3 regions of the Lysinibacillus sp. FSL M8-0355 genome follow, and region 3 is predicted to be linked to each of the others. Evidence: predicted binding sites of a transcription regulator. Region 3 holds the regulator's gene; each other region holds the start of a gene.
What was found. Region 3 encodes LexA, which represses DNA repair genes until DNA is damaged. Its sites were predicted from a motif close to CGAACATATGTTCG; they were not measured.
Positions count from the first base shown of each region.

Region 1: a site for LexA is predicted at 2,964-2,977, ahead of ruvA (Holliday junction branch migration protein RuvA). Genes of this name have one in related genera too.
Region 2: a site for LexA is predicted at 4,035-4,048, ahead of parE (DNA topoisomerase IV subunit B). Genes of this name have one in related genera too.

Region 1 covers NZ_JBBPAI010000001.1:3,309,982-3,316,925, forward strand. The annotation lists gene tgt (tRNA guanosine(34) transglycosylase Tgt) at 1-164, opposite strand, end outside; gene queA (tRNA preQ1(34) S-adenosylmethionine ribosyltransferase-isomerase QueA) at 221-1,261, opposite strand; gene ruvB (Holliday junction branch migration DNA helicase RuvB) at 1,278-2,282, opposite strand; gene ruvA (Holliday junction branch migration protein RuvA) at 2,301-2,921, opposite strand; gene MKY46_RS16045 (phosphotransferase) at 3,034-3,912, opposite strand; gene MKY46_RS16050 (LysM peptidoglycan-binding domain-containing protein) at 3,902-4,951, opposite strand; gene MKY46_RS16055 (transcription repressor NadR) at 5,093-5,626, shown strand; gene MKY46_RS16060 (thiol-disulfide oxidoreductase DCC family protein) at 5,802-6,194, opposite strand; gene pheA (prephenate dehydratase) at 6,213-6,944, opposite strand, start outside.
Region 2 covers NZ_JBBPAI010000001.1:2,518,182-2,525,125, reverse strand. The annotation lists gene MKY46_RS12370 (Ger(x)C family spore germination protein) at 1-876, opposite strand, end outside; gene MKY46_RS12365 (spore germination protein) at 902-2,443, opposite strand; gene MKY46_RS12360 (HesB/YadR/YfhF family protein) at 2,596-2,886, opposite strand; gene plsY (glycerol-3-phosphate 1-O-acyltransferase PlsY) at 2,906-3,508, opposite strand; gene parE (DNA topoisomerase IV subunit B) at 4,068-6,044, shown strand; gene parC (DNA topoisomerase IV subunit A) at 6,041-6,944, shown strand, end outside.
Region 3 covers NZ_JBBPAI010000001.1:1,284,096-1,291,039, forward strand. The annotation lists gene MKY46_RS06045 (type II secretion system F family protein) at 1-311, shown strand, start outside; gene MKY46_RS06050 (prepilin-type N-terminal cleavage/methylation domain-containing protein) at 399-884, shown strand; gene pilM (type IV pilus biogenesis protein PilM) at 997-1,971, shown strand; gene MKY46_RS06060 (PilN domain-containing protein) at 1,971-2,564, shown strand; gene MKY46_RS06065 (hypothetical protein) at 2,561-3,250, shown strand; gene MKY46_RS06070 (prepilin peptidase) at 3,318-4,070, shown strand; gene MKY46_RS06075 (gamma-glutamyl-gamma-aminobutyrate hydrolase family protein) at 4,104-4,826, shown strand; gene lexA (transcriptional repressor LexA) at 4,937-5,554, opposite strand; gene yneA (cell division suppressor protein YneA) at 5,721-6,035, shown strand; gene MKY46_RS06090 (YneB family resolvase-like protein) at 6,032-6,697, shown strand; gene def (peptide deformylase) at 6,736-6,944, opposite strand, start outside.

The DNA.
Region 1 (6,944 bases), 2.0 Mb from region 3:
TCTTTTAATTCCTCTGGCGACATCGTTTTAACAGTTGCTTGTGTGCCCACTGGCATGAATGCTGGTGTTTCAAAGGAGCCATGTGGTGTATGGACGATGCCAAGACGTGCTCCTGTTTGTTTACAAGTATGAAGTAATTCATATCGAATTGCTGGTTGTGTCATAAACTAAAAATCCTCTCTTATCTGAAGTAAAAACAGTACTTCGATTATATCCACTATTATTTTTTCGGACGTATAAACATCGCATCTCCAAAACTAAAGAAGCGATATTTTTCCTCCACTGCTTGCTGATAGGCACTTAAAATAGTTTCTCGAGTAGCTAGCGTACTAACAAGCATGACAAGTGTTGATTTCGGTAAATGGAAGTTTGTAATTAACCCATCCACCACCGTAAAGTTGTAGCCTGGATAAATGAAAATAGACGTCCAACCTTGTTCTGCTCGCACTTCCCCCTCATATTTAGAGCCAATTGTCTCCAATGTACGTGTAGAGGTTGTCCCAACAGCTATGACCTTGCCGCCGTTTTGCTTAACACGATTAATCGTATCTGCCGCTTGTTCGGTCACACTATAGAATTCAGCGTGCATTTCATGGTTTTCAATCGAATCCACACTAACAGGACGGAAAGTGCCGAGACCCACATGTAGCGTGATAAAGACCACTTCTACACCTTTCGCTTTTACCTGCTCTAATAATTGCTCCGTGAAATGCAGTCCCGCTGTTGGTGCTGCAGCTGAGCCACGTTCTTTGGCATAAACCGTTTGGTAACGATCCTTGTCCTCAAGTTTTTCACGAATATATGGAGGCAACGGCATTTCACCAAGTTGCTCTAATATTTCATAAAAGATGCCATCATAATGAAAGTCAAATGTACGTCCGCCATGTTCAAGCTCTCCTGTACAAGTAGCTGTTAATAAACCTTCACCAAATGTGATAACAGTTCCTACTTTTACACGCTTAGCTGGTTTTACAAGTGTTTCCCACTCATCTGTACCAGCTAATTGCTTTAATAACAATACTTCTATATGTGCACCTGTTTCCTCTTTCACACCCATTAAGCGAGCAGGTAAGACTCTTGTATCATTTAATACGAGACAATCTCCAGCATGTAGCTCATCTAAAACGTGAGCAAAATGGTGGTGCTCTACTTTAGTAGCGCCAGGTGTAACAACCATTAAGCGGCTCGCAGTACGATCAATTAATGGCGTTTGAGCAATAAGCTCCTCTGGTAATTCAAAATCAAAATCTTCTACACGCATGAAAAAACTTCCTTCTTTATGTTTGTTGTGGATACTCATATCCAAAATGTTCGTAGGCTAAATGTGTGGCAACTCTTCCCCGTGGTGTACGTTGAATAAGGCCAATTTGCATCAAATAAGGTTCATATACATCCTCTATCGTAACCCGTTCCTCACCAATCGATGCCGCAAGCGTATCTAAGCCCACTGGACCGCCTTGGAAGCGCTCAATCATGTTCGTTACAAGTTTATGGTCGATATGATCAAGCCCTCTAGGATCAACTTGTAACAGCTCTAGCGCTTGCTGTGCAAGACCCTCCGTTATCATACCATCTCCAAGCACTTGTGCATAATCTCGTACTCGTTTTAATAGACGATTCGCAATTCGAGGTGTTCCGCGTGAGCGTCTCGCCATTTCCATTGCCGCTACTTGCTCAATTTTCACCTCAAATAAATGAGCACTTCGCACCACAATTTCAGCAAGTGAACGATCATCATAATATTCTAAGCGTAGTAACACACCAAAGCGATCCCTTAAAGGGGCTGATAAGGCGCCAGCTCTTGTTGTAGCACCTACAAGGGTAAAGGGAGGTAAATCAAGGCGTACAGAACGTGCTTCTGGACCTTTCCCCACCACAATATCTAAACAGAAGTCCTCCATTGCTGGATATAGCACTTCTTCAATGGCACGGGAGAGTCGATGAATTTCATCTATAAATAAAACGTCCCCAGGCTCAAGTGAACTTAAAATAGCTGCTAAATCCCCTGGGCGCTCAATTGCAGGGCCACTCGTCATGCGTACATTGACATTCATCTCATTCGCAATAACAGCAGCTAATGTCGTTTTACCAAGTCCCGGAGGTCCATATAACAGCACATGGTCTAAACTTTCTTGGCGAAGCTTTGCCGCTTCAATGAATATTTGTAAGTTTTCCTTCACTTTATGTTGCCCAATATACTGCGTTAATTTTTGAGGGCGTAAAGATAATTCAAACTGCTCATCATAGCTACCTGCCTCACTTGCCATCATACGTTCAGACATGCACCTTCCCTCCTTTCCTTATTTTATTTTTAGCAATAGTTGCAATGCTTGTTTCATAAAGGCATCTGTCGTTTCCAGCTTGTCGTTGTCCTCAAGCTGTGGACGAATTTTTTCGAGCTCTTTTTCAGAATAACCAAGTGCCATTAACGCTAGTATAGCTTCTTCTAGCTCATGCTTATAAGGATTCACACCAAACAATGGTAGCTCATGTTCTGCACTAGGAAGCTCCAATGTATCTAATAACGAACCTAGCTTGCCCTTCAAATCAAGAATCATTTGACGTGCCGTTTTTTTCCCAACCCCAGGGAACTTCACTAAAAACGCTTCGTCCTCCCGCTCAATGGCACTAATAACCTGTTGCGGATTCCCAGTAGCTAAAATCGCTAGAGCCCCCTTTGGCCCTATGCCAGATACTAATATTAGCTTTCGAAATAGCTCACGTTGATCTAGATTAGGGAAACCATATAAAACTTGTGCATCCTCTCGTACATGCAAATGAACATATATCTGTTGCTCTAGGGCTGATGTGCGGAATGCAAACGGATTGGGCGTATGAAGTTGCCAGCCAATACCATGTTGTTCTAATACTATAAACTCAGGTGTAATACGAGTTACTTGTCCTTTTAAATAATCATACATCTATAATCCCTCACAATCATCGTCTTCGATTATAGCATATAGCGAACGAATGCTCGACAAAAAGTAGTGGCAAAAGTGCTGTTGCCAAACAAAAATGACCGCCAAATGACGGTCATTTTTTAACAAATCTATCAATATCGTACCACAGTTTTGGCCAATAGGTGAGGGCTCGTTTTGTGAATGGCACTAAATAATCTAAAAATACTAGCTGTTGCTCTAGTGGTAAATCCACTGCAAAAAGCCATTCTCGTAATAGCTCATTCGGATATTTCAAACGATGGAGCTTTCTTTTATCCAGTCGTTTCAGCTCAGGTAATTCGGCAAAAATTTTTCCAAGATCATAATCAACAGCAGGTAATACACGATGCAACCATAAAATATATTCATCATCTGCTTCGCCAAGATGTGCTAAATCAAAATCAATTAAACGTAATTGTCCATCAGAGCACCATAAAAAATTATGATGAACCACATCCCCATGTAATAGTGTGATTTCTTTTTCAGGCGCATCCTCTAATGCAATCAGTTGTAAAGATTTATCACTATAATGCACAATTTGATCAATTTCTTCTTTTGTTAAAAAAGCTCGAAACTCATTTCTTCTACTTTTAAAACGCATATGACGCATTTGCCATTTTAAAAGCTGCGAGTAGGTATGCAAGCCTGGCACTCGCTGCCAAGCTATTTTTTTATGTGTATCATGTAAAGCTATTAATAATTTAAGAGATTCTTCGCGATCTTTTTTATATGCAAAGTTAGCACCATGGCTTCCTTCTTGCCATACTTGCACAATTAACTGCTCATCATCACTCTGGACCAATGGTAAGATCAGAGAAGGCTCCATGCGTCCTAACTGGCGATGAATTGCTCTCACCTTCTCTGCAATTTCCACTTGCTTCGCTCGTTTGACAAAATAATGATTCGATTCATACTTATATTTCCAAATGTTTGACTTTAACTCTTCTACAATATACGCTTTTTCACCATCGATAAGGCGTCATCCCGCCTGGGAAATAGTGCGGTGACATCCATTGTCCCCCTGCTGGTGGGCACGGCGGTGGACAATGTGTCGGACATGGTGGTGGCGGACAATGACAAGGATCCATTTGCCATGTAGGCATCATCATTGGTTGTTGATGACAGCCACAGGATTGACCCATGTTCATATCAGGCATCATCATTGGCTGTGTACCACAGCCACAAGATTGACCCATATTCATATCAGGCATCATATCCATTTGTGGCTTCATTTGCTGATCCTGTGTATGGAAGAATGGTGATGTAGACTCTAAAAAGTCTTCCATCCCACCTACTTTATGATCTGGCATGTCACAAGACATTGGCTGTTGTGGCATCGTATAATGCTCGACCTGAGGTTGCATTGGCATCATCGGCCACCACATTTGATGATAGATCGGTTGATGACAACTTGAGCAATGTGGGACAGCAGGCATTTGTGGCATGATATGCATCGGTGGCTGTGGCGCTGGTTGTGGCATTGGCATTGGCTTCGGTTGAGCTACAGGTGGTGGTGTAGGTGCTGGCGGCGGTGGTGCTGGCTGTATTTGCACTGGTGGTGGTGTAACAGTTTGTTCTACTTGTGGCATCACCACTTGTTGGTGCCAATTCATTTCCACAGGCTGCGGTACCCACATCGGTTGTTGTGGCATTTGCATAGGCATTGGCATCGGTATTGGAATCGGAATCATTTGTGGTTCTGGCATTGGCATAGGAGCTGGTGGTGGCGGTACAATAGGCGGCGGTGGTGGCATCGGTCGCTGTACCTCTTTTTTAGGACTTTCCTTCGGTGCCTCCTTATGCACTTGTGTTTCCTTTTTCGGCATTTCTTTATGTGATTCTCTATGCGGCTCTTTGTTTATTTTTTCAGGCAATATAATTTCCATACCTGGAACAATATAATCTGGGTTGGCAAGATGGACATTGAGCCGCTTCAAATCTTCAAACGAAATGCCGTACTCTTTCGCAATCTTCCACAAGGTGTCTCCCTTTTGAACAATATGAATACGCAATTTTTTCCTCCCTTCCTCTCTACGTATCATATGTTCAATGTTTCATTTGGATACAAAAATTTCAACAAGTTAGAAATGCTTCATGGTACACTAAAACATAAGGAATGCTGATTCCTTTATTATGAGCAGAGGTGAACTCTTATGAAAAAAATGTTAGGCGAAGAACGCCGACTGCAACTTTTAGCGCAATTAAAAAACAGTAAAGCACCTATAACTGGGACAGACTTGGCTAAGTTCGCCAATGTTTCTAGACAAGTTATCGTCAATGATATGACTCTATTAAAGGCAAGAAATGAGCCCATTATTGCCACAAGCCAGGGCTATCTTTATATGCATCAGGAACAATTACAGCAAACCGTCGAACGTACGTTCCCTTGTTTGCATACCTCAGAGCAAACAGAGGATGAATTAATGATCATTGTCGATTGTGGTGGTACTGTCAAAAATGTTATTGTAGAACATCCAATATATGGTGAACTTACTGCCTCCATTATGGTATCAAATCGCCATGAAGTGAAACAGTTTATCGAACGTGTCAATGCCACACAGGCCAATTATTTATCCGCCCTTACTGGTGGCATTCATCTGCATGTCATCTCTGCACCCTCTGTTGAAGTTTTAACTTTAATTGAACAAGCCTTACAAAAAAAGGGCTACTTAGTGTCAGATCAATAAATAGCAAAAGCACCGTATGAAAAAGGATTTCATACGGTGCTTTCTGTTTTGATTGCAAATGTTATGCTTCTGATTGGACGCTTGAGCGACAGTATTTCTTTTCTCTTCGCGAGTATTTTGATCCTGAGCGAAAGTATTTTTCCACTCTCTGCGGATATTATAAACCCGTGCGCTACTAGGAAAGAAATCGTTGCCGTTGAGAAGGTGTGGGCAATAAGCATTCACTTTTTTGACCAAATAAACGATAGCGTTGTTTAGCAAATAATCGATACAGCGCATTACGGATAATGGGGGGAACAAGAATCAAGGCATAGAAGCAAGGCCACAGTCCATCCAATTTCCTGCATATGTTTAATGCTGCGGTAGATTCCAGCGAGACGTTCCCTTGTTCAATCAGAATCACACTATCTATATTCTTTGGTATATTGTACTGATTGAGCAATGCTTGGCCGATATCACTTTGAAGTGACGCAAATTGAAAATAGCCAGCTTCATCGTGTTTGATAATAAATTGAACAGTGCTATCACAAAAATTACAGATACCATCAAATAAAATGATGCCTGCCATTACCATTCCTCCCTACAGCTATTCTGCCTCGTCTGATGTAACATAAGTGAAGTAAGTACCCAAAGATTTTACCTTACAGCCTAGTGCAGCTAATTCTTCCATGGCGCCACGCATCATCGGTTCTTTTTCATCTGCTAATACATCAATCATAAAGAAATAATCACCTAGGCCCGTTTTAAGTGGACGTGATTCAATTTTACTTAAATTCAGTTGACGCCATGCAAAAACAGAAAGCACCTGATGCAATGCCCCTGAACGATCCGTTGGCAATGTAATCATAAACGTTGTCTTAGCTTGCCCTTCAGATAGCTCTTGCGGCAATCGTTTATTTTGCTTGGACAGTACAAAGAAACGTGTATGGTTAAAATGGAAATCATGGATATTCGATTCAACTATGTCAAGGCCATATTTTTCGGCTGCTGCGGCATTGCCTACTGCGGCTATACATTCTTGTGGATTTTCTGATACATATTTCGCTGCTGCCGCTGTGGAAGTTGTTTGATGTAATGGCACATGACTGAAACGATAAAATAAGTATTTATGACATTGAGCTAGTGCATGTGGGTGGGAATAAACACCTGCGATAGACTGCCAATGATCCTTTTGCGCTTTATTCACCATTAAATGCTGCTGGATTTTTAGCAATAATTCACCTGTCACATAGAGTGTTGCCTCATGGAATAAATAATCTAATGTTAATGTTACAGAGCCCTCTAAGGCATTTTCTAGCGGAACGACGGCTAAATCCAC
Region 2 (6,944 bases), 1.2 Mb from region 3:
AATACGGACATCAATTTTCGGCTTTCCGTTATCAAAAGACCCTTTCACTTTTGTTGTGGATTGAGTGATTTCAGATGATAGAGTTCCTTTCTTTGGGCAGGCTATGATTTCAATCGTACTCTGTATTTTATCATTCAGGAAACTAACGCTTTTACTTTCTCCCTCAGTCAATAGTCCAATATATTTATCCCCTTTAAAGACCGCTAATCCTGCATACTGCAACAGCACAGGCGTTTTAACTCGTTGCACATTTGTTTGATCTACACCTAATTTCTTATCACCATGTACTTCAATAGCAGTAATTAATGCCCCTTTATGTTTATTCGTTAATGTATTGACTAACTCATCTATATTGACAGCTATTGTGGCGCCCCAAGCTTTTTCAGAGACATCAAGGGAATTTAACATTTTATTAGCGGGTATCTTTTCAATGGGCGTTAGTACATTTAACACTTCCTTCGCTGTCGCTTCATGAGACATAATGACATCGAAATCCTTACGAAATTCATGGTCCCTTACAATTAAATCAAGTGAATCACTAATTCCTTCTTTTGCTAGATCTTCCCCTAAAACAACCACTTGAAGATGGGCAAAATACGGTTTTCGGGCAGCGTTGGTTGTCATTTTTCGAATTGCCTCAAAGATGGTCTCGCCTCTCGAATGATAGCTAACGACAGGAGAGCGTTGCGTGGAAGCCTGTCGCATCGAAATTTCACTTGGATCAACAATTTGAACGGTAATCTCATATTCTTCGTCTATTTTGTCAATACCCAGTGCTACGACAATGGCTAATTCATTTAATTCACGCTTACTCCAGCAGCCACTTAACAGTAAAGTGAGGATACATAGTAAGCAAATCACTTTTATTTTTGCCATATTCCATTCCTCATTTATCCAGTAGTTATTTCCTGCCCTTTACATTGACATATTTATGTCCTCTAACAATATTTTTTTGATTAACTAAACGAGGTCGTGTTAGTAACTTTCTACGAGGGAACAAAAGAAAGGCATCCTTTTGATCCTTTAAAACTAACGGTGCAAATGGACTTAAATAAGGTACACCAAATGAACGAATACTACATAAATGGAGAATAATGACCATAATACCGAACATAACACCAAATAAACCAAACATAGCTGCTAAAATCATTAATGGGAAACGTAACACACGAATCGTATTCGACAAACCGTAGGCAGGGAAAAGAAAACTACAAATTGCTGTTAAAGCTACAATAATGACCATTACAGCAGATACCACACCCGCATCAACTGCCGCCTGACCAATAACTAAAGTACCGACAATAGACACCGCTGGGCCGATTGTTCTAGGCATACGAAGCCCAGCCTCCCTTAATACCTCAAAGGCAATCTCCATAATGAGTGCCTCCACAACTGCGGGGAAGGGAACGCCTTCTCTTTGTGAAGCAATACTAATTAACATTGGTGTTGGCAGCATTTCCTGGTGAAAGGTAGTTATAGCCACATATAAGGATGGCGCGACTAATGCCAGACCGATGCCAAAAAAGCGAAGTATGCGTACAAGTGAGCTAATCATCCAATGCTGATAATAATCCTCCGCTGATTGCAAAAAGGATGTAAATAACGCTGGTACTACTAAGACAAAGGGAGTACCATCAACTAGAATCGCCACTTTGCCATCTAATAATTCACCAGCGATAACATCTGGACGTTCTGAATTGTAAACTGTTGGAAACATAGAGTTTTTAGAGTCTTGAATAAAATCCTCTATATAGCCACTTTCCAGTATGCCATCGATATTAATGCGGTCTAATCGGGCTAATACCTCTGCGACGATTTTGTCACTGGCAATGCCATTTATATACATAACCGCTACATCTGTTTGTGTCACATCACCGATAACTCGTGACTTTATCCAGAGATTCGGGCTTTTTATTTTGCGACGGATGAGCGCTGTATTGGTACGTATGGTTTCTGTAAAGGATTCCCGAGGACCTCGAATAACAGATTCAGTCGATGGCTCTGTAACGGCTCGATCCTTTGCACTTCTGGTACTTGTCACAATCCCTTCTGCAAACCCATCTAATAAAATAACCGTTTCCCCATTGAGAATGGCATTGTAGAGTGTTGTGAAATGCTCGATATTCGACACATCCCCAACTGTTAAATAGGAGTTTCGTACATATTGATTAATGGTCGTTATTTCAATGTCTTGTTCTTCCTCGATATTTGCCATAAGCTTATCAATAACAGAATCGGAGATTGTCGTTTTATCTGACAAGCCATCGATCGAAATGATAGCGATGTTATGAGGGGTAGATTCACCAATTGTGATTTCACGTATGATGATGTCATTACTGTGACCAAGCGCCTGTTCAATGATTTTTTTATTTTTAGCTAGGGATGTATACAACAAATCGTTTGTATGGGATGGGGAGGTATCGATATTGTTAGACATAGACATGTGTTTTCCTCCTCAAATATACGCTCATTATTTATAGAGTGGACAATTTTTTGGAGAGATAAACGAGGTGAGGGTGAAAATCTAACTATTGGCATGATGGAGCCAAATAAAAAAACAGTCTATCCTTTCATGGACTGAAAGGATAGACTGTTTTATGTACGATAGTCATATTGCAATTCATCATTACTAGCATCAACGTCAACATGTAAGTTGTGATCGTTAAAGAACCAGAGATCTTTCTCATCAATGTAATAGGTTACATCATCAACCACTGTCTGTACGCCTATAGCAATAGGTTCTTCACGAGTCATGCCAAGTGAAAAGCCTTCATGAAAAGGACTAGAGCCACCATAGCGTGCATAAAAACGAATCGTATCACCTGGTTCTACTTCCATTTCGTGTTTGAACCACTGGAGTGCTTCATCTGTCAATGCAATGTTCATTTCGAATGCTCCTCTCTTCCTAAAGCCATTTTACCTTTGGCTCAGTGCCGTTTTTAATACGTGTAATATTGGCACGGTGACGATAAATAATAAAGGTAAATAAAAAGGCTACCAAGATGCCTAATGCAAAGTCACCCGTAACAAAATAATAAACGATTGCATAGATAAGTGCTACTAAAGCGGCTATCATCGATGTTAGGCTGACGATCTTTGTGATTTTTAATGTCACAATAAAGGTAATAAATAATAGGACAAAGAGTGGCCACGAATAGCCTAATAAAACACCTGCGGATGTTGCCACTGCTTTTCCACCACGGAAATTGGCGAAGATCGGAAACATATGACCGATTACGGCAACAAGACCAAGTAATAAGGGATGCAGTGTGCTGTCAGAGAAAACGGGAAGTGCTACTAATAAAACCGCAGCTGTTCCTTTGAGCACATCCATTACGGTTACAACAATACCTGCTTTTTTCCCTAATGTTCGGAATGTGTTGGTTGCACCAAGATTACCGCTCCCGTGTTCACGAATATCGGTATTATAAAAAATTTTACCTATCCATAATCCAGAAGGTATAGAGCCGATTAGATAAGCACATAAAATAATAAGTCCATTGATCATAGCTGGACTCCTTTCATTCATAGTCCATCACTTGGTACTAATAGTTTGTAACAAGTATTTTACACTTTTTCTTGCTAATCTACAATGTTATGAAGGAGATTTCATTAGGAGCCTTGAATTCAATACAAAAGAAAACCTATTAATAAGGGGTAGGCTTTCAGACATGAGATTCTAGAAAGTGAAAAAAAGCCTTTATAAAAATATAGGCAAAAAGGCAATTTTGTCAATCCTTCATTCCTTTGGTAGAATAGAAGTCTAACTTTATCCAGTTTAACCGTAATAAACATTGTAGCGTTTACACTGAACTAGATTCTATGTATGCTGAAACTAAATCGGCTACTATGCGTCAAACGTTTATGGATACTAGTAGCAGTCTGCCCTGCTTAAATACCAATTTTAAGCAACTGTTGCAGATGTTTACTATTGATAAAGATGATCAAAACTGTGAGCAAATTTTAAAAATTTAATGGACCTGTCGCTAGCTATTGACAGGAAATGCTATTATTATTAGGATGAGAACATAAATAGAACATGCGTTTGTTTTTTGGAGGGGAATTTTTTGACGAATAAACAGTCAACTAGCGTTTATAATGATGACGCTATACAAGTATTAGAAGGATTAGAAGCGGTACGCAAACGACCTGGCATGTATATCGGTTCAACGGATGGCCGTGGACTTCATCACCTTGTGTATGAAATCGTAGATAATGCGGTGGATGAAGCACTGGCCGGCTTTGGATCTCATATTATTGTCACAATTCATAAGGATCAAAGTATGAGTGTGCGCGACTTTGGCCGTGGGATGCCAACAGGTATGCATAAAATGGGTAAACCTACCCCTGAAATTATTTTTACGGTGCTACACGCAGGTGGTAAATTTGGACAAGGTGGTTATAAAACAAGTGGTGGCTTGCATGGTGTAGGTTCCTCTGTAGTTAATGCACTATCAACATTTTTAGAGGTGACGATTCATCGTGATGGTAAAAAGTATCGTCAGCGCTTCGAGCATGGTGGACATCCTGTCACAACACTTGAAGAAATTGGGCAAACGAAGCAAACAGGTACACTTGTTCATTTCCTACCAGACGAAACGATTTTTTCTGTCACAAAATTCAATTATGATACGTTAGCAGAACGTTTACGTGAATCAGCCTTTTTATTAAAGGGCTTAAAAATTGAATTAATCGATGAGCGCGAGGAAGGCAAACAAGATGTATTCTTTTATGAGAATGGCATTGAAGCTTTCGTTGCGTATTTGAATGAAGAAAAGGATGTTCTTCATCCTGTGAAATATGTAGAAGGCATACAAGATGATATTGAAGTAGAATTCGCTTTCCAATATAACGATGGTTATTCAGAAACGATTTTGTCATTCGTTAATAATGTACGTACTCGTGATGGCGGCACACATGAAACGGGTGCAAAAGCGGCATTGACGCGTGTATTTAATGAATATGCAAGAAAAATCGGCTTGCTAAAGGACAAAGATAAAAACCTTGAAGGGACAGATATTCGTGAGGGTTTAGCAGCAATCGTGTCTGTTCGTATTCCAGAGCATTTATTACAATTTGAAGGACAAACCAAGGGCAAGCTTGGTACAAGTGAGGCTCGTTCAGCCGTAGATAGCGTAGTGTCAGAGCAAATTTTGTATGTGCTAGAGGAAAATGCAGAGTTATCGGCTTCTCTTGTACGTAAAGCAATCCGTGCGCAACAAGTAAGAGAAGCGGCTCGTAAAGCGCGTGAGGACGCTCGGAATGGCAAGAAAAGCAAAAAAGGTAGTACGATTCTATCAGGCAAATTAACACCAGCTCAGTCTCGCAATGCGGCCAAGAATGAGTTGTATTTAGTTGAGGGTGATTCTGCGGGTGGTTCTGCCAAACAAGGTCGTGATCGTACATTCCAAGCGATTTTGCCTTTGCGCGGTAAGGTCATCAACACAGAAAAAGCCAAGCTACAGGACATTATGAAAAACGAAGAAATTTCAACGATTATCCATGCGATTGGAGCAGGTGTTGGCACGGATTTTGCTGTGGAGGATTCAGCCTACGATAAAGTAGTGATTATGACCGATGCGGATACGGACGGGGCACATATTCAAGTCTTGCTCTTAACGTTCTTCTATCGTTATATGCGTCCACTCATTGAAGGAGGCAAAGTCTATATCGCTTTACCACCACTTTATAAGGTATCAAAAGGTACTGGTAAAAAAGAAGTGATTGAATATGCTTGGACAGAAAACGATTTACAAAAGGCCATCCAGAAAGTTGGAAAGGGTTACATATTGCAGCGCTATAAAGGTCTTGGTGAGATGAATGCTGACCAGCTATGGGATACGACAATGAACCCTGAGACACGGACATTAATTCGTGTCACAATCGAGGATGGTGCACGTGCAGAGAGACGTGTCACGACGTTAATGGGTGATAAAGTAGAACCGCGTCGTAAATGGATCGAAGCCAATGTTGACTTCGGTATGGAGGATGATTCAAATATTTTAGAAAATGAATTCATCCAACAAGAGGAGGACCAAGCATGAGTAGTACAGAAAAGTTTCAAGATTTACCGCTAGAAGAAGTGATGGGTGATCGTTTTGGTCGCTATAGTAAATATATTATTCAAGACCGCGCGTTGCCTGATGCACGTGACGGTCTTAAACCAGTACAGCGTCGTATTTTATATGCAATGTTTACAGAAGGCAATATACAGGATAAACCATTTCGAAAATCCGCAAAAACTGTCGGGAACGTAATCGGTAATTACCATCCGCACGGTGATAGCTCTGTTTATGAAGCAATGGTACGTATGAGTCAGGACTGGAAGGCACGTCATATGCTTATTGAGATGCATGGTAACAATGGTTCGGTTGATGGTGATCCTCCAGCTGCGATGCGTTATACAGAGGCGAGACTGTCTGCTATTGCTGGTGAAATGTTACGAGATATTGGCAAGAAAACGGTCGAGTTTGTACCAAACTTTGATGATCAAGATATGGAACCAACTGTTTTACCTGCACGTTTTCCAAACTTACTAGTCAATGGCTCTACAGGGATTTCGGCTGGCTATGCGACAGATATTCCCCCGCATGCGCTAGATGAAGTGCTGGATGCTGTGTTAATGCGCTTAGACAAGCCGCACGTGACAGTAGATGAATTGATGACTGTGATTAAAGGGCCGGATTTCCCAACAGGTGGGATTATCCAAGGGGTAGATGGCATCAAAAAGGCTTATGAAACAGGTCGAGGTAAAATCATTGTCCGTGCGCAAGCCGTAGTAGAACCGATCAAGGGTGGCAAAGAGCAAATTGTCATCACGGAATTACCATATGATGTGAATAAAGCGAATCTTGTGAAAAAAATTGATGAGCAACGTGTAGATAAACGTTTAGAGGGTATTGCGGAAATCCGAGATGAATCAGACCGTACAGGCTTACGTGTTG
Region 3 (6,944 bases):
CAGTTATGGGAAAAGTAGTGCTGGAGGCCCGCGATAATTTAGAAAAGGGTGGCACATTATCAGAGCCACTTGAAAAAAGCTGGCTATTTCCACCTCTTGTTACACAAATGACAGCAATTGGTGAGAAAACAGGCTCCTTGGATTACATGCTTGAAAAAATTGCTGATTTTTACGAGGAAGAAGTAAACCGTGCCGTCGATACAATGAAGTCACTTATCGAACCTTTAATGATTATAGTACTTGCTCTTGTTGTAGGAGTAATTGTTGCGGCTATATTCTTACCAATGTTCCAACTATATGAAAATATGTAATTTTTAATTATATAAAACTTATTTAGAAATTGAATTAGAAGACCGTGTTTTCACACTTCATATAAAACTACTAAGGAGGAATTCTCTATGTTTAAAAAATGGAAAAATAAAAAACTATTGAAAAATGAGAAGGGTTTAACATTAGTTGAACTTTTAGCTGTAATTGTTATTTTAGCAATTATCGCAGCAATCGCTGTGCCTGCAATTGGTAATATTATTAATAAGTCAAAGGACCGTGCTATTTTAGCAGAAGCATCAAATATTCTATCTGGTGCTAAGATTGCTTATATTGATGGCGCTTGTAAAGGAGACAGCTCAGATAATGAGTGTGTGAAAGATGAATTAGAAGCGTTTGTAGATGGTATTGAGCTAGGAAGCAATGATAAAGTAACGTATAACGAAAGTGAAAAAAAATGGTCAATTTCATATGGTAGATTTGAAGAGATTAAAACAGAGAGTCTCAAAGTTAGCTCAACTGCAGGTGCAATAACAATATTTGAAGAAGAACTTAATAAACTATTAAAAAGTGCAGGAGTAGATAAGAAAAAAACAGAAAATACTAAAACTCAATAATCAGTCCTCCCAACCCATTCAGAAACGATAATTTTCTTGCGTTTCTGGCTGGGGAATGGATGACTAATTGATAAAATCATTTATACTGAATAGGAAAAGGAGGTCTTTTCACATGTTTAAGAGAAAGAGAAAGTCGCATGTATCGATTGAACTGAAGGATTATGTGCTACGTGCGATTGTGGCGAAAGGACCTGAGCCTAGTCAATGGCATGGCTATGAATATCCTTTACCAGCTGATATTGTTGAAAATGGAGCAATCATAGATGAGGTGGCTCTTTTTGAAATTATTAAAGAACAGGTTGTGAAGTGGACAGGAAAAAAACAGGCTGTTCGTATGTTTGTGCCTGATACAACTGTTTTATTAAAAACTTTCGAGCATCCTAAAGATGTTAAACCTCAGGAATTACGAGGATATGCTGAAATGGAGTTGGGCCATTCTATTCATTTACCTTTTCAGGACCCGTTAATTGATGTTTATGATCCCGATGCGGAGGACGGTAAAGCGATATTATTTGCAGCACCTTCAGAGGAAATTACGAAAATAGTAGGAATGCTGTTAGATGTCTCCTTGGACCCTGAAGCGGCCGATATTCGAGCATTATGCAATATACGTTTATTAGAACATATGTCAATGTTAATGCCTAATAAAACATATTTAATTGCTGAGTGGTCTATCAATGAACTTTCCATTAGTATCTTTTCAAACGGACAGGTTGAGTTTTTACGTTATCAATCAATTGAAACAGATATGGCACAATGGCAGGGCAAAAAAGTCGATGAATTTAGCTACCAATTTCTCTACAATGGTGAAACCGAAGATTACCAGATGGTCGTCATGGATCAGGTTTTAGAAATTGATCGAATGATGAATTTCTTTAAGTTTTCTTTACATAAAGGGGAAAAAACAGTAGATGAAATCATAATGCTTGGTGATAACCCGTTACTTAAATCAATAGGAACCTTATTATCTTCTAATTTAGAGACACCTTTGATGATTGTTGATGGAGCAAAAATTGAAAAGTTCTTTCCTTATTTTAAAAAAGAATTTTCAACATTGCTAGGCTTAGCTTTGAAGGAGGTTCATTAATGGTTCCAGATATAAACCTCTTACCACAGCTTGAAAAACGGTCTACTTCACCAAAGCTTTTTTATAGCTTGATAATTGTCATTGTGGGTCTAATAGTAGCTTATTTACTATTTATATTTTTTACAGCTAAAAGTGATTTGTCACGTTTATCTGCTGAGGAAAAGACATTAACGACACAGCTTGAACAATTACAGCAAGAGTTAGATGTAAGACAAAGTGTTGATCAGGGATCATTGGAGGAATCTGTTGCCTATATTCAAGGTGTTTCTTATCCTGTAACCCCATTAATTGATGAAACGAAAACTTTACTACCAACTCAAACATACTTGCGTAGCTACGTTTTTGGGGAAAATACAGTTACTATTGAAGTGGATTTTGAAACGATGACCGATATATCGAAATATGTAGAGCGACTTTTAATGAGTAGTTTTTTTACAGACGCACAAATTAATACAGTGTCAAACTTCGATATAGAGCTTGGCGAACAGAAGGAATTAACGCCTGAACAAAAATTTAAAGAAGTACCACGTTATTCAGTGTCCATTACGGCGACAATCGACTTTATGTATTTAGCTGGAGGACGACGCTCATGAATAAATTAACGAGTAGTAAAAATTCATCTATTATCTTGTTATTGACTTTAATCGTTTCTATTTTATTTGCGCTTTATTATTATTTATTATTACCAAGATTAAATGAAGTAGAAGCAAAAGAGAGTCATGTATCACAACTCCAGCAAGAGATTTCTAGTGTAAAAGAAAAATTAGCTCAATTAGACAAGGAGCAGGGTCAGCCGACTATCAATGTTTTAGCGTTAAGACAGAAGCTACCTACAACAAGAGCTGTTGAAAAGATCATACTAGATTTAGCTGAGATTGAGGAAGTGACAGGAACACGCATAAAGTCATTAACAGTTCAAAATGATGATGCGGCTGTTTCGCAATCAGATGTATCGCAAGACCTTAATCTGTTGGAGCAAGCTGAAGAAGAGGTTAATGGTGAGCAGGATAACAAGATTACGAGTTCACCGATTTCATCTATTTCAAAGGATTCCTTACCATCGAATTTAAAGTTGATTACTTTTATATTAGAGGTTGGGGCGCTTGATTTTAATTCTCTAGAGAGCTTTTTACAGGAAATTGAACAATTACAGCGTGTGATGAAAACTGATACAATCGAATTCAAATTGCCTGGAGAGCAGGATCAATTAGAAAAAGATACGGATCTTACTTTACAAGCTACCGTCCAGGTGACGACGTTCTATTACGAAGGAGAGTAATAATTGCATTGATAGGCGTTCCATACTGCATCTGTATGGGCGCCTATTAGTTTAGGAGGACAGAAAATTGGAAATGGCTTATACAATCTTTCTATTTTTATTTGGGCTTGTCTTTGGCTCTTTTTATAATGTGGTGGGCTTACGTGTGCCACAGAAGGAGTCGATTGTACAACCTCCTTCACATTGTACTAAATGTCAAAGGCAACTGACGGCGCTTGATTTAGTGCCAGTTTTATCTTATGTGTTTTTTGGGGGGAAATGTCGGAGCTGTGGTAATAAAATAGCTTGGATTTATCCAGTAATGGAATTATTAACAGGATTATTGTTTGCCTTTGCATATTGGCAGCTTGGTTGGAGCATAGAGTTTATAGTAGCCCTATTTTTTATTTCATTATTAGTCATCATTGTTGTTTCTGATATAGCCTATATGCTGATTCCGAATAAGGTGCTTTTATTCTTTTTACCCTTCCTTATTATTGGACGAGTATTGTCGCCATTAACACCCTGGTGGGACTGTGCTGTAGGTGCAGTCGTTGGTTTCGGCATATTATATAGTATTGCTGTGATATCAAACGGGGGCATGGGTGGAGGCGATATTAAATTATTCTTTTTAATTGGACTTGTTCTTGGTACAATGCATACACTGTTAACATTATTTATAGCTGCAGTTATCGGCATGATTGTCGGGCTTGTCGTGTTAACGAAGAACAAGCAGGGGAGAAAAACACCTATTCCTTTTGGACCTTCTATTGCATTAGCCGCTATCATTGTCTATTTTTATGGGGATTCATTAATCGATTGGTATTTAGGTTTTTGGTAATTGTTCAATCTTCAAGCATATGGAGGGAAGCAAGTGAAACCGATTATTGGCATTACAGCCTTTGTGGAAGATGATTTATCCTCTCGATTAAATGCTGCTTACAGTAAAAGTATCATTGATGCAGGTGGGATTCCGCTTATTATTCCACTTGGCGTAGAGGAGGATGCCACACAAATTCTATCCCTTACAGATGGTTTATTGTTATCTGGAGGCTATGACGTGCATCCATTTCTGTATGGGGCAGAGCCTGCACCAAAACTAGGGAAAATTCATCCAGCAAGAGATACGGTAGAGTTAGCATTAATTGAAGCGGCATTCACACGAAAGATGCCTATTTTGGGTATTTGCCGAGGCATTCAAATACTAAATGTAGCACTAGGTGGTACTTTATTTCAGGATATTGATAGTGACCATTTTAGTACTAAGCTGCTCAAGCATGTACAGCAATCTGCTCGAGCTGTAGCTACTCATTATGTACAAATTATGGAGGAGAATTTATTAGCGACCATTTTACAACAAGAGAAAATAGCGGTAAATTCATTTCATCATCAGGCAGTTAATGTATTAGCAGAGAAATTAAAAGTAGCAGCAAAATCGAGTGATGGCATTATCGAAGCAGTTGTTCATGAAGAGTTGCCATTTTGCTTGGCTGTTCAGTGGCATCCCGAGGAACTAGCTATAGCAGGAGATGAGCCTGCACAAAAATTATTTTCAGCCTTTGTTGAAGCTAGCTTAAAATTCAAAAAGGAAGCGTAGCAGGGGGACTGTACAAAGAATCCAACCATATATGGATTCTTTTTTTGCGTAAAAAAGAGGATACATGCTCTTAGAAGGAACACATAATCCTCAAAACCTACTTTAAATGATTAATGTACACGACGATATAGTCCTACAACTTGTCCTAAAATAGAAACTTGATCGACGATAATAGGCTCCATAGATGAGTTTTCAGGCTGTAAACGGAAATGATTTTTTTCCTTGAAGAAACGTTTGACCGTTGCTTCATCCTCTGCTGTCATGGCTACAACAATATCTCCGTTATTAGCTGTTGCCTTTTGCTTCACAATAACTAAATCGCCGTCTAAAATTCCTGCTTCAATCATAGATTCCCCCATAATCTCTAGCATGAATAACTGATCCTCGCTTGTGCCATACGTATCTGGTAATGGGAAATATTCTTCAATGTTTTCAATAGCAGTAATTGGGGAACCAGCAGTTACCTTCCCCACAAGTGGTACATGAATGACTTGCTGCTTTTGAATAGACTCTTCAGGCTCTAAAATTTCAATTGCACGTGGCTTTGTTGGATCTCGACGAATAAAGCCCTTTTGTTCTAATCGAGCTAAATGACCATGAACAGTTGAACTTGAAGCAAGTCCGACTGCTTCCCCGATTTCACGTACTGATGGTGGATATCCCTTAGCTCGTACCTCTTCTTTAATAAAAGCCAAAATGTCCTCTTGTCTTTTCGAAACTTTTTTCATGAGTGCTCACCTCTTTTTTCTAATATCATTCTTCTTATTTGATAGTATAACAGAATGCGAACATGTATGCAAACATAGGTTCGAAAAGTGTTTGACAAAAACGTTTGTTCGCTTTATTATGAGAACATACATTCCGAACAAACATTCTAAAAAAGGGGTTGTAACTATGACATGGTTAAAGAAAAATACACATATCTCCATTTTATTAGGAGCTTGTCTATTATTTGCAGGATACCTTTACATCACTGATCCAGGAGATGTTAACTACGCAGAAATTCAAATTGAACATGGGGATAGCTTGTGGTCGTTAGCAGAGCAATACCGTGGTAAGATGAGTACAGATGATTGGATTAAGCTGGTCAAAACAGAAAATGAATTAGCAGATATTAAAATTGTGGCAGGAAAGTCTCTAGTTATTCCTGTATTGGGTGATCAAGCCAATCCCATCCATACTATCGAAATTGCGAGAACTGAACAATGATGAATAAACAAATGTCGGCTGTTGTCTATTGCCGTGTAAGTACTGAAAAAGAAACACAAAGCTCCTCATTAGAGCGCCAACAGGAAGAGTTGCTGCGCTACGCTAGAGAGCAAGGCTATGAGGTAAAGGGTGTATTTAAGGATAAGCATAGCGGCTATGATGTGGAACGCGATGGCTTGCTTGAAATGCTTGATTTCATTAAAGAAAAGGGAATTAATGCCCTTTTTGTACAAGATGAAACACGATTAGGACGTGGGAACGCAAGGATGGCTGTGTTGCATTTATTGCAAAAATCAGCAACAGATGTTTTTTCCATGCGCGATGCAGGACCCGTTCAACTAAATGAAATGGACACGATGCTGCTTGAGATTTTAGCAATCGTGGAGGAGTATCAACGAAGAATCCATAATGCTAAAATACGTCGAGGCATGCGACGCGCTGTAGAAAATGGCTATCGTCCTGAAAATAATTTATCGAACCGAGGGAATCCCTATGGGCAGGAGCGAAAGGATCTACCTGTAGATGAAATTGTCAAGCTACGCAAACGTGGATTTACCTTTGAGGAAATTTCGATCACGCTTCGAGGGTTGGGCTTTGAAGTAAGTAAAGCGACTGTTCATCGTCGCTTCCAAGAACATCAAGAAAGATTAGCAGGCAAATAATATCGCCTGCTAATCTTTTTTATTCACAGTAAAAAATGCTATTGATAGGAAGCCAAACTGTCGATGATGATGTTAGTAGGTAGTTGAAAAGGATACTCTTTATTTATTCGATCATAAAACATTATGCCATTTAAATGATCGATTTCATGTTGGACAACGATCGCCCCATAGCCCTGAAACGGCAGGATGAATTCTTGACCATCAATGTCATATGCTCTGACCTTAATACGCTCGTATCTTGGCACAA